Regions from separate parts of the Rhizobium sophoriradicis genome, predicted to be linked through region 1. Evidence: riboswitches for the same ligand, from Rfam matches in the RefSeq annotation. Region 1 holds a riboswitch; the other holds the start of a gene.

Region 1 (7,653 bases):
TGGCCCCTCCCATTCTGAAACTCGACGACATCTTTTTGAGCTTCGGTGGCGCGCCGCTTCTGGCGGGTGCTTCGCTGCAGGTCGAGCCCGGCGACAAGATCTGTCTGGTCGGCCGCAACGGCTCGGGAAAATCGACGCTCCTGAAGATTGCCGCCGGCCTGGTCGAGGCGCAGTCCGGCGAGCTCTTCCGCCATCCCTCTTCGACGGTGCGTTATCTCGAACAGGCGCCGGATTTTGCGGAATTCAAGACGGTGCAGGCCTATGCGGAAGCCGGGCTCGGCCCGGGTGACGACCCTTATCGCGTTACCTATCTGCTGTCGCATCTCGGGCTGACCGGCGAGGAAGACCCGAAAACCCTCTCCGGCGGCGAATCGCGCCGGGCAGCCCTGGCGCGCGTGCTGGCGCCGGAACCTGACATTCTCCTGCTTGACGAGCCGACGAACCATCTTGATCTGCCGACGATCGAATGGCTGGAAGGCGAATTGCAGAAGAGCCGCAGCGCCCTGGTGCTGATCTCACACGACCGGCGTTTCCTCGAAAAAGTTTCGACCGCGACCGTCTGGCTCGACCGCGGCACCTCGCGCCGGCTCGACAGGGGGTTTGCGCATTTCGAGGCCTGGCGCGACCAGGTGCTCGAGGCCGAGGAGCAGGAGCAGCACAAGCTCGGCAAGGCGATCGAGCGCGAGGAGCATTGGCTGCGCTACGGCGTGACGGCGCGGCGCAAGCGCAATATGCGCCGGCTCGGCGAGTTGCAGACGATGCGTTCGCAGTATCGCGGCCATAAGGGACCGCAAGGCACGGTGCAGGCGACGGCTGCAGACGCGCAGGAATCCGGCAAGCTGGTGATCGAGGCCGATAAGATCACCAAGAGTTTCGGCGAGCGCGCCATCGTTGCGCCCTTCTCCATCCGCGTGCATCGCGGCGATTGCATCGGCTTGGTCGGCCCGAACGGCGCCGGCAAGACGACGCTGTTGAAAATGCTGACGGGGCAGCTCTCTCCGGATAGCGGCACGATAAAACTCGGCACCAATCTGGAGATTGCCACACTCGACCAGAAGCGCGAGGATCTCGATCCGGAGGATACGCTTGCAAACTACCTGACGGATGGGCGTGGCGAAAACCTGATCGTCAACGGCGAGCAGCGGCACGTCACCGGCTACATGAAGGAGTTCCTGTTTCAGCCGGAACAGGCGCGGACGCCGATCAGGAGTCTCTCCGGCGGTGAGCGCGCCCGGCTGATGCTGGCCCGCATACTGTCGCGCCCGGCAAATCTGCTGATCCTCGACGAACCCACAAACGATCTCGACATCGAGACGCTCGACCTCCTGCAGGAAATCGTCGCCGGCTTCCCCGGCACCGTCATTCTCGTCAGTCATGACCGCGATTTCCTCGACCGCACCGTGACCTCGACGATCGCACCCGCCGTGCCGGATGCGCCTGATGGCCGCTGGATCGAATATGCCGGCGGCTATTCGGATATGCTTGCCCAGCGCAAGGGCGCGCTCGAGGAGCGCAAGAAGGCCGAAAAGGCAGCGGAGAAGCCGAAGGTGCAGGAGACGGTGCCTGCCGCCGCAGGCGCGAAGGGCAAGCTCTCCTTCAAGCAGAAATTCGCACTGGAAAACCTGCCGAAGGAGATGTCGAAAGCGGAAGCCGAGATCGCCAAGCGCGAGCTCGTCATGGCCGATCCCAATCTCTTCACGCGCGATCCGGCTGCCTTCAACCGGCTTGCGGCCGAGATGGAGAAACTGCGCGCCGGCCTGATTGCCATGGAAGAGGAGTGGCTGGAGCTCGAAATGCTGCGAGAGGAGCTGGAGGGCTGACTTTCACAAATCAACCGCTCGTTGTAACCAGCGGTCCGGCCAAGGCGACCTAAAGCGCCGGGGAGGGGATGTCGGCGGGGATGGCGGCGGCGCCCGCACTGGCCCTGGCGCCCGGCTGGGCGACCTGCGGCTGCGGCTCTTCGGATTTTGAAGGCAGCGCCTGCAGATGCAGGACGCGCGGCTGCAGCGCCTCAAGATAGGCTTCGGAGCGGCCGATATAGATCATCGCGGTTTCGGGCATGGAGGTCAGCAGCTTTGCCATCGTTGCCTGCCACTCCGGCTCCATGCCTTCCAGCACTTCGTCGAAGATAATCCAGCGCGGGCGCACCAGCAGCAGGCGGGCGAAGCCGATCGCTTTCTGTTCGTCGCTGTCGAGCAGCTTGTCCCAGCGGGCGCGAGTATCGAGCCTTGCGATCAGCGAATGCAGGCCGGCTCTTTCGAGGGCGGCCTCGACGGCCGCCTTCTCGTAGGCATCGGCGCGTTCGGGGAAAGCCAGGGCTTCGCGCAGGGTGCCGCCCGGAACATAGGCGATCTGGGGCACGAACAGCATGTCGTCGACCGGCGGCAGCCCCATCGTGCCGCTGCCGCATGGCCAGAGGCCGGCCATGGCCTGAAACAGCAGCTTGCGGTTGACGCTGTGATCGCCGTTGATCATGATTTTCTCGCCGGCCTTGACCAAGACATCGGTTTCGCGCAGGCGAAAGCCGCCGCATTCCTCGATGTCTTCGCCGATCTTGGCGTTGATCACTACATCCTTCAGCGTCAGTGTGTCGGGCGCGGTGTTCTCATAGGCAATACTGTCCTTCGGGTCGTAGTCCTCGTCCATGTCGAGCAGCGCCTGGCGAAAATCGGTGACGCGCATCAGTGTAGCGCGCCATTCGGCGATCGGGCCGAAATTGGCGACGTACCAGCGCAGCGCCGTATTGACCTGGTTGAAGGCGCCGACCGACATCATCAGCTGGCCGAGGGTCAGGCCGCCGGAGAAATAGGCGGGTGCCGCGACGATGATCGGGATGACGATCACCAGCCAGCCGTAGCCGGCCGAAACCCAGGTGAGATTGGTATTGGCCATGGCGAGCCGCCTGACGACCCGCAGCACCGAGCTGATGTCGGTGTTGATGCGCCGGCGCTCGTTCTCCTCGCCGCGGGCGACGGTGATCGCCGGCATGTTCTCATTGGCATGCATCAGCGTGAAACGAAGCTCGGCCTCCTTCGAAAAGCGGTCGGCATTGAGCTTGACCAGCTTGCGGCCGACGACTTGGCTCAGCACCGAGGCGGAAGCGGCATAGAAAATCGCCGCCCAGACCATGTAACCGGGAATGGAGAAGCTGTGGCCGCTGATGTGGAAGATGAAGCCGCTCGAAAGCTGCCACAGCACGCCGATGAAGCTGACGAGAAGAATGGTCGACTGCAGCAGGCCGAGAACGAGCCCCGTCGTGCTTTCGGCAAGGTTGCGGGAATCCTCATGCAGACGCTGATCCGGGTTCACGCCGATCAGACCGCTGGAGGCGAGCCGCAGCGCCCGCTTGCGCTTCAGCCACTGGTCGACAAGATCGCGCGATAGGCCTTCTCGCATATAAAGCGCGGTCATCTGGTTCAGCCAGGCCTGCAACACATTGAGCAGCAGCAGCGTGCCGGCGATCATTGCGAAGATTTCAAGCTGATGGAAGAATTCGCCGAGATCGCGGCGCTCGAGCGAATCGTAGAAGGGAGCGTTCCATTCATTGAGAATGACCTGGCCATAGGCCGTCGCCAGGATGACAAGGATCAGCACGGTTGCCAGAAACAGCACCTTGCCACGCACTTCAGAATTCCAGAATGCAGAGAACATCACCCCGAGGCGATATGTCAGGCTGAAATCATACCCTACTCCATCCTGCCTCCGGATCCCCGGCCTCCCCTTGGTCTTATCTGCCATCACGCTTTTCCAACACCGCCCATGCTGTCATTATTAACATGCTGGCGTTATCGGTCTATCAACAGATTCTATCAGTCATTAAACTGTGATGAGGCTTGCCTGAGTCGCCGCCGCATGCATTCGGCAGTTGATTCGTCGCTCAACAGCGACTAATTAAGGCATTCCGTGGTGATTTGGCCGGCCGGCTTGCAGCCACGTTAAAAAAGTCGCTAAAGGGCCGCGTGCGGACCGGTAGCGATTTTTTGTCGCCGCCGGTTTTTTATTTTGATCGAGTGACCGCAATGCCCATCAAGATCCCCGATACGCTGCCCGCTTTCGAAACCCTCGTCCAGGAGGGTGTACGGGTAATGACCGAGACGGTGGCGATCCGTCAGGATATTCGCCCATTGCAGATCGGGCTGCTCAATCTCATGCCGAACAAGATCAAGACCGAACTGCAGATGGCCCGCCTGGTCGGCGCCTCGCCGCTGCAGGTGGAGCTGTCGCTGATCCGCATCGGCGGGCACAAGGCGAAGAACACCTCCGAAGATCACCTGCTTGCCTTCTACCAGACCTGGGAAGAGGTAAAGCAGCGCAAGTTCGACGGTTTCATCATCACCGGGGCGCCGATCGAGCTTCTGCCGTATGAGGACGTCACCTATTGGAAAGAGATGCAGGAGATCCTCGACTGGACGGAAACCAACGTCCATTCGACGATGAACGTCTGCTGGGGCGCGATGGCGGCGATCTATCATTTCCACGGCGTTCCGAAATACGAACTGAAGGAGAAGGCCTTCGGTGTCTACCGCCACCGGAACCTGAAGCCTTCCTCGATCTATCTCAACGGCTTTTCCGATAATTTCGAAGTGCCGGTGTCGCGCTGGACGGAGGTGCGGCGCGCCGACATCGAGAAATCCGAAAGCCTGGAAATCCTGATGGAATCGAGCGAGATGGGCGTCTGCCTCGTGCATGAGAAAAGGGGCCGGCGGCTCTACATGTTCAATCATGTCGAATATGATTCCACCTCGCTCTCTGACGAGTATTTCCGTGATGTCGAGGCCGGCGTGCCGATCAAGATGCCGCACAATTACTTCCCGCATAACGACCCGGCGCTTGCGCCGCAGAACCGCTGGCGCAGCCACGCCCATCTCCTGTTCGGCAACTGGATCAACGAAATCTACCAGACGACGCCCTATGACGTCGAAGAGATCGGCATGGATCTCTGAGCGGATGAGCGGATGCCGCGGCATTTCTTTCTGATCCGACCGGTTGCGGATTGAAGCAAATGCGGGCAGGTTCCGGTCCTGAACCCCAAGGATAGAACGGAACGGATGTCGATCATGTCGGAGAAGTTGGAGCGGGAAGTTTTCGGGCAGACGAAGGCGGGGGAAACCGTCTATCGTGTGGTCATCAAGGGCGGCGGGCTCACGGCCAAAATCATCAGCTGGGGCGCGGTCATCCAGGATCTGCGTCTTGAGGGACATGACGCGCCGCTCTCGCTCGGGTTTGAGGAATTCGACAGCTATCCGCTCTATTCCGCCTATTTTGGCGCCACACCCGGCCGCTGCGCCAACCGGATCGGCGGCGGCAAATTCACCCTCGACGGCAAGGCCTATCAGCTCGAGCCGAACGAAAACGGCGTCACGCATCTGCATGGTGGCAGCGACAATATCGCCAAACGCAACTGGACGATCGTCGAGCATGCCGTCGACCGCGTGGTGCTGAAAATCGTCGATCCCGATGGCCGCGCCGGCTATCCCGGCAATTGCACCATCCAGGCAACCTTCTGGGTGCACGGCAACGGCGAACTGTCGGTGACCTACGAATCGACCAGCGATCAGCCGACGCTCGCCAATGTCTGCCAGCACGCCTATTTCAATCTCGACGGCCGCGAGGATGCGCTGGGCCACGACATCATGATCGCCGCCGATCATTATCTGCCGACCGATGAGAGGCAGGTGCCGACCGGCGAGATCCGTTCCGTTGCCGGCACGGAATTCGACCTGCGCGAAATGACGCCGATGAAGCGTTTCGCCGGCAGCGAACAGGTGCTGTACGACCATAACTTCTGCCTGTCAGCCGAACGCACCGCCAAGCGCAGCGTCGCGCTCGCCCGCAGCCTTTATTCCGGTGTGTCGCTTGAAGTGCGCAGCACCGAGCCGGGCGTGCAGTTCTATGCCGGTTTCAAGCTGAATACCGGGGCGCCCGGCCTCGGTGGGCGCAAATACGGCCCCTTCGCCGGCTTCTGCCTGGAAACGCAGGTCTGGCCGGATGCCATCAATCACCAAGGTTTCCCGAATGCGGTGCTGCGCCCCGGCGAAGTGCTGCGCCAGGAGACGGATTATATCTTTACCAAGAGCTGAGCGTCCGCCGGACGAACGCCTGTCAAATTTGAGCGCTATGAAACCCTCTCCGGACACTCGCCGGGGAGGGTTTTTTCTATTGGCATCCGATTGCGTCTTGCCGATTGGTTCTAAATAGGTTCTATTGCCTGCCCATGGATAGAACCAGTCTGATAGGGGAACTGAATAGCCGCGGTCTGCGTGACGCGGGCCTGACCGGGCCGCTCTACAAGCGGCTGGCGCAGGCCCTGACCGGCCTTGTGCAGGAAGGCCTGCTGAAGCCCGGCACCGCGCTTCCGGGCGAGCGCGACCTTGCCGAGGCCTTGAAGCTCGGGCGCGTCACCGTGCGCACCGCCTATCGCGACCTGATGGCGTCGGGCGTACTGGAATCGCGCCACGGAAGCGGTACTTTCGTATCGAGCAGAGTGGAGCGCATGGAACAGTCGCTCTGGCGGCTTTCCTCCTTCTCCGCCGACATGCGCTCGCGCGGGCGGCTGCCGGCCGCACGAATCTTGTCGCGGTCGGTCAACACGCCGTCGCCGGAGGAATCCTTCCTGCTCGGCCTCGGTGGCGACGAGCCGGTTCTGCGGCTCGACCGCCTGCGTCTAGCCGACGGCCTGCCGCTGGCGATTGAGCGCGCCGTGGTGCCGATCAAGTTCCTGGGCGACGATGCCGGCGGCGAAGGATCGCTTTACGACGCGCTGGCGGCCAACGGCCACAGGCCGGTGCGGGCGCTGCAGCGGCTGACCGCGGTCACCCTCGACCCGTCCTCCGCCGCGATCCTGAACGTCAAGGCTGGCGCGCCGGCGCTTCTGATCGAACGTGTCTCGCGCCTGGAAGACCAGCGCGTCGTCGAATACACCCGCTCGCATTATCGCGGCGATGCCTATGATTTCGTTGCCGAATTGAGAATCGGAGATAACCTATGAGTGAGAACCAGTCGCTGATGCTGCAGGAAGCCGGCCAGTCGCCGGAGGTGGTGGCCACACTTCTCGAAAAGGAAAAGCCCATCTTTGCCGAGATCGCCCGGCTGTTTTCGTCCGCCCGCCCGAGCGTGGTGACGACGGCGGCGCGCGGCTCTTCGGATCACGCCGCCACCTTCTTCAAATATCTCTTCGAGATCACCTGCGGCGTTCCGGTCGCCTCGGTCGGTCCGTCGATCGCTTCCGTCTACGGCGCCGCGCTCCATCTGAAGGGCGGCGTGCATTTCACTGTCTCGCAATCGGGTGCCAGCCCCGATATCGTGGCGCTGCAAGAGGCGGCCAAGAAGGGCGGGGCGACGACGATCGCCGTCGTCAACGTCACCGACAGCCCGCTCGCAAAACAGGCCGATATCGTTCTCGGCCTTAATGCCGGCGCCGAAAGGAGCGTTGCGGCAACGAAGTCCTTCATCGCTTCCGTTGCCGCTCTTGCCGGCGTCACGGCTGCGATCGGCGGCGCGTTCGACCTGCAGACAGCGCTCGTCAAGCTGCCGGAGGCGCTTTCGGCCACCGCCGGGATCGATACGGCGGCAGCCGAAGAGGTGCTCTTCAACGCGACCTCGCTCTATACGGCCGGCCGCGGCCCGGCCTTCGCGATCGCGCTCGAAGCGGCT
Region 2 (7,653 bases), 650 kb from region 1:
GGCGATGACCATGTCGTCCCTTTCCAGGTGGAGGGTCTGGATGTGCGCGGCCGCGCCGTCCAGCTCGGCCCGATGCTCGATGCGATTCTCGAGCGCCATCATTATCCCGCCCCCGTCGCCCGGCTGCTTGCCGAAGTCGTCGTGCTGACGGTGCTGCTCGGCACCTCGCTGAAATTCGACGGCAAGTTCACCGTGCAGACCAAGGGCGATGGCCCGGTCGATCTTCTCGTCGCCGATTTCTCGACGCCGGAAAATGTGCGTGCCTATGCCCGTTTCGATCAAGCGCTGCTTGCCAAGGCGGTTGAAGCGGGCGAGACCGAGCCGGAACAGCTGCTCGGCAAGGGGGTGCTCGCCTTCACCATCGACCAGGGCAAGTTCGCGCAGCCCTACCAGGGCATTGTCGCGCTCGATGGCACCTCGCTCGAGGAAATCGCCGGTGTCTATTTCCGTCAGTCGGAGCAGATCCCGACGCGCGTGCGCCTGGCTGCTGCAGAGCTCTTCGACCGTGACGATGCCGGCAAGCCGCGCCATCGCTGGCGGGCCGGCGGCCTCGTCGCCCAGTTCCTGCCGGAGGCGCCCGAGCGCATGCGCCACCCGGATCTCCACGGCGGCGACGGCGATAACGGCGACCGCCCGCATGGCGAAGACGATGCCTGGGTCGAAGCCCGTTCGCTGGTCGAAACCATCGACGCCGACGAATTGACCGACCCGCTTGTCGGCACCGAACGGCTCTTGTTCCGGCTGTTCCACGAGCGCGGCGTGCGCGTCTACGAACCGCGCGCCGTCTTCGACCGCTGCAGCTGTTCGCGCGACAAGATCAAGGGCGTGCTGAAGGGATTTTCGGCCGAGGAGATCGAGGAAAGCCAGGAAAACGGCGAGATCGCCGTGACCTGCGAATTCTGCTCGACCACCTACCGTTTCGAGCCGACCGAGCTTCAGCCGGCGGAGTAGTTGACACCACTGCTGTCCGGTTGCGCGCATGACTGCCCCTCACCCTAACCCTCTCCCCGTAAAAACGGGGCGAGGGGACGTGCCCTGCGAGAGCGAGGAGGGGAACGGAGAGCTTGCGGCATGCTCCCTTCGCCCCGTTTACGGGGAGAAGGTGGCGGCAGCCGGATGAGGGGCTGGTGTCGGCAATCTCCTGGGTCGAGGTGTCGTGCCGCCTGTGGCGTTACACGTCAGTTCAGCACGCGCAGCAGCCCTGGTGAATCCAGCGAGAAGGCGGGGATGTCGACGTCGAACAGCTCGCCTTCGTCCGTTTCCATCTGATAATGGCCGAACATCAGCCCGGAGGGCGTATCGAGCGGGCAGCCGGAGGAATATTCGTAGGTGTCGCCGGGTCTGAGCCGCGGCTGTTCGCCGACGACGCCGGGGCCGGTCACCTCGTCCACCTGGCCGTTCTGGTCGGTGATGTTCCAGTAGCGGTTGATGAGGCGAACGGCGACGCCGGAATTGTTGCTGATGACAATCCGGTAACCCCAGACGTAGCGATCGTCTTCCGGATCGGATTGCTCCTCCAGATAGAATGGTTCGACGACGACTTCGATATCTCTTGTGAGGGCGCGATACATGCCTTGCACCTTAGTCAAGATATGTTACCCGTATCTTATAAGAAGGCCCTGTCCGTCAAGAAACGGAACGTTGATCGGCGATGAAACAGCCGTGATCGCATGGTTTTCGATCGTTAAGCCTAATTGTCAGTATTAATTTTACTTGGTCAGCGCCGGCGCACCGATGCCGCGGCCGGGACGGCCGAACCCGGAGGCTCGGCCGTCAATGCTGTCGATCAGGCCGAAACCTTGGCAAGCGCCTTGGCGAAATCCTCGATCAGGTCGTCCGTATCCTCGATGCCGGCCGAAAGGCGAACCGTGCCCGGCGAGATGCCGAGTTCGGCGCGGGCCTCTTCCGACAGGTTCTTGTGGGTCGTCGTCGCCGGATGGGTGATCAGGCTCTTGCTGTCGCCGAGATTATTGGAGATCTTGATGATATCGAGCGCGTTCTGCAGCGCGAAGGCCGCCTCCTTGCCGCCCTTCAGCTCGAAGGCGACAAGCGTCGAACCGCCCTTCATCTGCTTGGCGATGATGTCGGCCTGCGGATGATCGGCGCGGCCGGGATAGATCACCTTGGCGACCTTGTTCTGCTCGGCCAGGAAATCGGCGATCTTCGCGGCATTCTGCGTCTGCTGTTTGACGCGCAGCGGCAGCGTCTCGATGCCCTTCAGAAGCGTCCAGGCGTTGAACGGCGACATGGCCGGGCCGGTATGGCGGAAATAGTCGTGCAGGTTCTCGTCGATCCAGGCCTTGTCGGCCAGCACGACGCCGCCGAGGCAGCGGCCCTGGCCGTCGATATGCTTGGTGGCGGAATAGACGACGATATGGGCGCCGAGCTCCAAGGGCTTCTGGAAGAGCGGCGTGGCGAAGACGTTGTCGACGACGACCTTGGCGCCGACCTGGTTGGCGAGTTTTGCCACACCGGCGATATCGATGATCTCGAGCGTCGGGTTGGTCGGGCTTTCCAGGAAGAACACCTTGGTGTTCGGCCGGATCGCCTCTTCCCAGTTCTTCAAATCGCGGCCGTCGACCAGCGTGCATTCGATGCCGTATTTTGGCGCCAATGTTTCCACCACCCAGCGGCAGGAGCCGAAAAGGGCGCGCGCGGCAACGATATGGTCGCCCGCCTTGACCTGGCAGAGGATCGCCGCACTGACGGCCGCCATGCCGGAGGCGGTGGCGCGGGCGTCTTCGGCGCCTTCGAGCATGCACATGCGCTTTTCGAACATGTCGTTGGTGGGGCTGCCGTAGCGGGCGTAGATATAACCGTCCGTCTCGCCCTTGAAGCGGGCTTCGGCGGCCTCCGACGTCTCGTAGACGAAGCCCTGCGTGAGATAGATTGCCTCGGACGTTTCGCCATATTGCGAACGCAGCGTGCCGCCATGGACGAGTTGGGTTGCCGGGCGCCAGGTCTTGCTCATGCCATCACCTTCACATAACAAAAAAACCGGCCGCAAAAGCAGACCGGTTTCATAACCCGGTCTTTTTAGCCACTTGTTTAACGTGGCTGCAAGCCGACCGGCCAAATCACCACGGGATAATTCTGCAATACTGCTGTTAGCTGCTTGCGTCAATTCCCCGTATTTGGTTTTGTCGGCGCAAAAGATGGATGGGGCATGATGGCTCGCGAAACTGGAATTCTGGCGGACCGCGCGATAGCAGCGCTGTTTGAATCGGGGCGTCTTAACTCCGAGCGGGAGCTGGACCGTGATCAGATCCAGCCGGCAAGCCTGGACCTGCGCTTGGGATCCAAGGCCTTTCGCGTGCGCGCCTCCTTCATGCCCGGCCCCTCGCATCTTGTGTCGGATAAGCTCGATCGCCTCAGCCTGCACGTGATCGACCTGTCTCAGGGCGCAGTCCTTGAAACCGGCTGCGTTTACATCGTACCGCTGATGGAGAGCTTGGCGCTGCCGGCCGACATGTCGGCCTCGGCCAATCCGAAAAGCTCGACCGGCCGTCTCGATATCTTCACCCGCGTCATCACCGATTACGCCCAGGAGTTCGACAAGATCCCGGCGGGCTATTCCGGCCCGCTCTATCTCGAAATCAGCCCGCGCACCTTCCCGATCGTCGTGCGCCGTGGCTCGCGTCTGTCGCAGATCCGCTTCCGCGTCGGCCAGTCCCTGCTCGGCGAGCCGGAACTGTTGAAACTGCATGAAAGCGAGACGCTTGTCGCCAGCAAGCAGCCGAACGTATCGGGCGGCGGCATCGCGCTTTCGATTGATCTCAGCGGCGACAAGGACGGCCTGATCGGCTATCGCGGCAAGCACCACACCGCCGTCGTCGATGTCGACGAGAAGGATCAGCACGACATCTTCGATTTCTGGGAGCCGCTCTATAGCCGCGGCCGCAACGAGCTGATCCTCGATCCCGATGAATTCTATATCCTCGTCTCGCGCGAGGCCGTGCATGTGCCACCGGATTATGCCGCCGAGATGACCCCGTTCGATCCGCTGGTCGGCGAATTCCGCGTCCACTACGCCGGCTTCTTCGATCCGGGCTTCGGCCATGCCCCGGCCGGCGGCCGCGGCAGCCGCGCCGTGCTCGAAGTGCGCAGCCACGAAGTGCCGTTCATCCTCGAAGACGGCCAGATCGTCGGCCGCCTCATCTACGAACACATGCAGGAAAAACCGGCAAGCCTCTACGGCTCCGGCCTCGGCTCCAACTACCAGGCCCAGGGCCTCAAACTCTCGAAACACTTCCGCATCTGACAGTCAGCATTCTGTGCGACTTGACAGCGGCCCCCATCTGTTGGAAATCTCAACCCGTCGCGGGTGTAGCTCAATGGTAGAGCAGCAGCTTCCCAAGCTGAATACGAGGGTTCGATTCCCTTCACCCGCTCCAGCTCCTCATCACAACCGAAATCTCATTCTTCGTCCGTGTCGCCCGCGATGCGCTTGACTGCATCGGCGGCGGCATCCAGCAGTCGCTCCGACATGGCCTGATCGGTCATGATGCGAGAGATGGTTACGGCGCCGACCATGAGGGACAGCACGACCATGGCTTTGTCATAAGGTTTCGCGCGATCCGATGCCGGGATCAATTCGTCGAGAACCTGAAGGTGAGCTTCGATGCCGTTCTGAAATGGAGCCCGCACCTCCTCGCTCTGACGCGCCGCGTCGGAACCGAGCGCGGCCAGGGGGCAACCATCGCCTTTCTCTTCCTGGTGCCCGGTTGAGAGATACATGCCGACAACCGCGCCGAAGGGATCGGCGCTTCCGGCGGCAACCCTCGACCACCGGCGAATTGCACTCTCCATCGCTCGCCCGGACGCCAGCGCTGCGAGATCGTCTTTCGATTGGAACTGTTTGTAAAATCCGCCTTGAGTGAGGCCGGCACCTTTCATCAGATCTTTCAGCCCGATGCCGTCGAAACCATGCTCCCGGAAGAGCCGGCTTGCGACATTGATCACTGTTTCGCGGTTGGCCTCGGCTTGGGCACGACTGACTCTCATTTCGATCTCCAATTAGATTTCGTTTGACATCTATACCCCTTTTAGAGTTAGGTCGCAATCTAAATGATCTGCTGCGCCGGTCAATAAGGGTTAATGAGATGAATCGCAAAATATTACTCGCCGCTTTCGGTCTTGTGGCTGCTGCCGGCGCCACCGCTTTCGTGCTTTTCGAGGAGCCCTCCACGGCCAGTGCAAAAGCCGCCGATCCCCGCACGGCACCGCCCTTCGTCAAGCTGGTGGAGGCAAAAAATCCGGAGGCGGCCGAACGCACCTTCACCGGCACCATCGCCGCCCGGGTGCAGAGCAATCTCGGCTTCCGTGTGCCCGGCAAGATCGTGCAGCGTTATGTGGACGTTGGCGTGCAGGTCAAGGCCGGTCAGCCGCTGATGCGCATCGACGAGACCGATCTGCGTCTCGCATTGACGGCGAAACGAAACGCGGTCGCCGCAGCCCAAGCAGTGCTGGTCCAGGCGCAAGCCGACGAGCGGCGCTATGCCGCCTTGGTGAAAAACGGATTGGCCGCGACGCCGCAGCGCTATGAACAGGCAAAGGCAGCCCTCGACACCGCGACCGCGCAGCTTGCCGCGGCAGAAGCGGACGCGAAAGTCGCGGAGAACGAGACGGCCTATTCCGTCCTTGTTGCCGATACCGATGGGACGGTTGTCGAAACGCTCGGCGAGCCGGGGCAGGTGGTGACGGCAGGACAAACCGTCGTCCGGCTCGCGCAGGCCGGTCCGCGTGAAGCGCTGGTCTGGCTTCCGGAATTCCTGCGGCCTGAGATCGGTCAGACCGCCGATGCCAGCATCTACGGAAACGAAGGCCGGCGGGACAAGGCGCGGCTGCGGCAGATCTCCGACGCCGCCGACCCTCAAACCCGCACCTATGAAGCCCGCTGGGTTCTGGATGGCGCGGCAGCGTCGGCCCCGCTGGGCGCGACGGTGACGATCAGGATCTCCAACAGCAGCGACCAATCGCAGGCCGCGGTGCCTGTCGGCGCGGTTTTGGACGACGGCAGCCGAACCGGCGTGTGGGTCTTCGATGAGAAATCTTCGACCGTCCACTTCAGGCAGGTGAACATAGAGCAAATAGGCGAGGAGGTCGCGGTGGTTTCCAGCGTCAAAGCAGGCGAGCCGGTCGTCGCTCTCGGCGCCCATCTGCTGCAGGACGGCGCCAGCGTGCGCACCAAGGTAGAACAGGCAGAGGCGGCAAAACAATGAACTTCAATCTCTCCGCACTCGCCGTCCGCGAACGGGCCGTTACGCTGTTCTTCATCATTCTGCTGGCCGCCGCCGGCGCCTATGCCTTCGTCAAGCTTGGGCGCGCGGAGGACCCCTCATTCACCATTAAAACCTTGACCGTGACGACCGTGTGGCCGGGTGCCACGGCGCGCGAGATGCAGGATCTGGTCGCCGAACCGCTCGAGAAGCGCCTCCAGGAACTCACCTGGTACGATCGTGTCGAGACGACAACCCGGCCGGGATACGCCTTTCTGACTGTGACGCTGAAGGACAGTACGCCGTCCACTGCGGTCGAAGAGGAATTCTATCAGGCCCGAAAGAAGCTTGGGGATGAGGCCCGCAATCTGCCTCAGGGCGTCTTCGGACCTTTCGTCAACGACGAGTATTCCGATGTCAGCTTCGGTCTTTATGCGCTGAAGGCCAAGGGCATGCCGATGCGTGAGCTTGTGCGCCAGGCCGAGGTGATCCGCCAGGATCTTCTGCATGTGCCTGGAGTCAAGAAGATCAACATCCTCGGCGAGCGGCCCGAACAGATCTTTGTCGAATTTTCCTATGCCAAGCTGGCGACCCTCGGCATTTCGGCGCAAGACGTCGCGGCCGCTTTGCAGCGGCGAAACACCGTGACGCCGGCGGGGTCGATCGACACCCGCGGCCCGCAGGTCTTCATTCGCTTCGATGGCGCCTATGACAGCATCCAGGCGATATCAGACACGCCGATCGTCGCGGCCGGACGCACGTTGAAACTCTCGGATTTTGCCGAAGTGCGGCGCGGTTACGAAGATCCGGCTACCTATCTCATCCGCCATGACGGCGAGCCCGCCATCATGCTCGGCGCGGTGATGCAGCAGGGCTGGAACGGTCTGGAACTAGGCAAGGCGCTGGAGGAAAGATCCGCCGCGATCGCCAAGACCTTGCCGCTCGGCATGACGCTCGCAAAGGTCAGCGACCAGGCCGTCAATATCCAGGAAGCGGTCGGCGAGTTCATGCTGAAATTCGCCATGGCGCTCGGCGTCGTCTTGTTCGTCAGCCTCGTCAGCCTTGGTTGGCGGGTCGGGATCGTCGTGGCTCTGGCCGTTCCGCTGACCCTTGCCGTCGTCTTCCTCATCATGCTGGAGACCGGCCGGTTCTTCGATCGCATCACGCTTGGTGCGCTGATCCTCGCGCTCGGCCTTCTGGTCGACGACGCCATCATCGCCATCGAGGTGATGGTGGTGAAGATGGAAGAGGGGATGGATCGCATCGAGGCGGCGGCTTACGCCTGGAGCCATACGGCGGCCCCGATGCTGTCGGGCACGCTGGTGACGATCATCGGATTAATGCCGGTCGGCTTTGCCCGGTCGACCGCCGGCGAATATGCCGGCAACATCTTCTGGGTCGTCGGCTTTGCGCTGATCGTATCCTGGGTCGTCGC

What was found. A riboswitch is a leader RNA that binds a small molecule or an ion and turns the genes downstream of it on or off. The one in region 1 is predicted to bind S-adenosylmethionine.
Region 2: linked by a shared signal. The riboswitch ahead of N2597_RS00830 (O-succinylhomoserine sulfhydrylase) and the one ahead of metA (homoserine O-acetyltransferase MetA) in region 1 are both predicted to bind S-adenosylmethionine.

Annotation. Positions count from the first base shown of each region.
Region 1 covers NZ_CP104152.1:4,022,129-4,029,781, forward strand. The annotation lists gene N2597_RS19705 (ABC-F family ATP-binding cassette domain-containing protein) at 1-1,820, shown strand, start outside; gene N2597_RS19710 (ABC transporter ATP-binding protein/permease) at 1,870-3,738, opposite strand; SAM riboswitch at 3,894-3,971, shown strand; gene metA (homoserine O-acetyltransferase MetA) at 4,020-4,943, shown strand; gene N2597_RS19720 (aldose epimerase family protein) at 5,058-6,080, shown strand; gene N2597_RS19725 (GntR family transcriptional regulator) at 6,215-6,988, shown strand; gene N2597_RS19730 (SIS domain-containing protein) at 6,985-7,653, shown strand, end outside.
Region 2 covers NZ_CP104152.1:166,391-174,043, forward strand. The annotation lists gene N2597_RS00820 (Hsp33 family molecular chaperone) at 1-951, shown strand, start outside; gene apaG (Co2+/Mg2+ efflux facilitator ApaG/CorD) at 1,179-1,571, opposite strand; gene N2597_RS00830 (O-succinylhomoserine sulfhydrylase) at 1,787-2,971, opposite strand; SAM riboswitch at 3,016-3,094, opposite strand; gene N2597_RS00835 (2'-deoxycytidine 5'-triphosphate deaminase) at 3,167-4,261, shown strand; tRNA gene N2597_RS00840 (tRNA-Gly) at 4,321-4,394, shown strand; gene N2597_RS00845 (TetR/AcrR family transcriptional regulator) at 4,417-5,004, opposite strand; gene N2597_RS00850 (efflux RND transporter periplasmic adaptor subunit) at 5,103-6,221, shown strand; gene N2597_RS00855 (efflux RND transporter permease subunit) at 6,218-7,653, shown strand, end outside.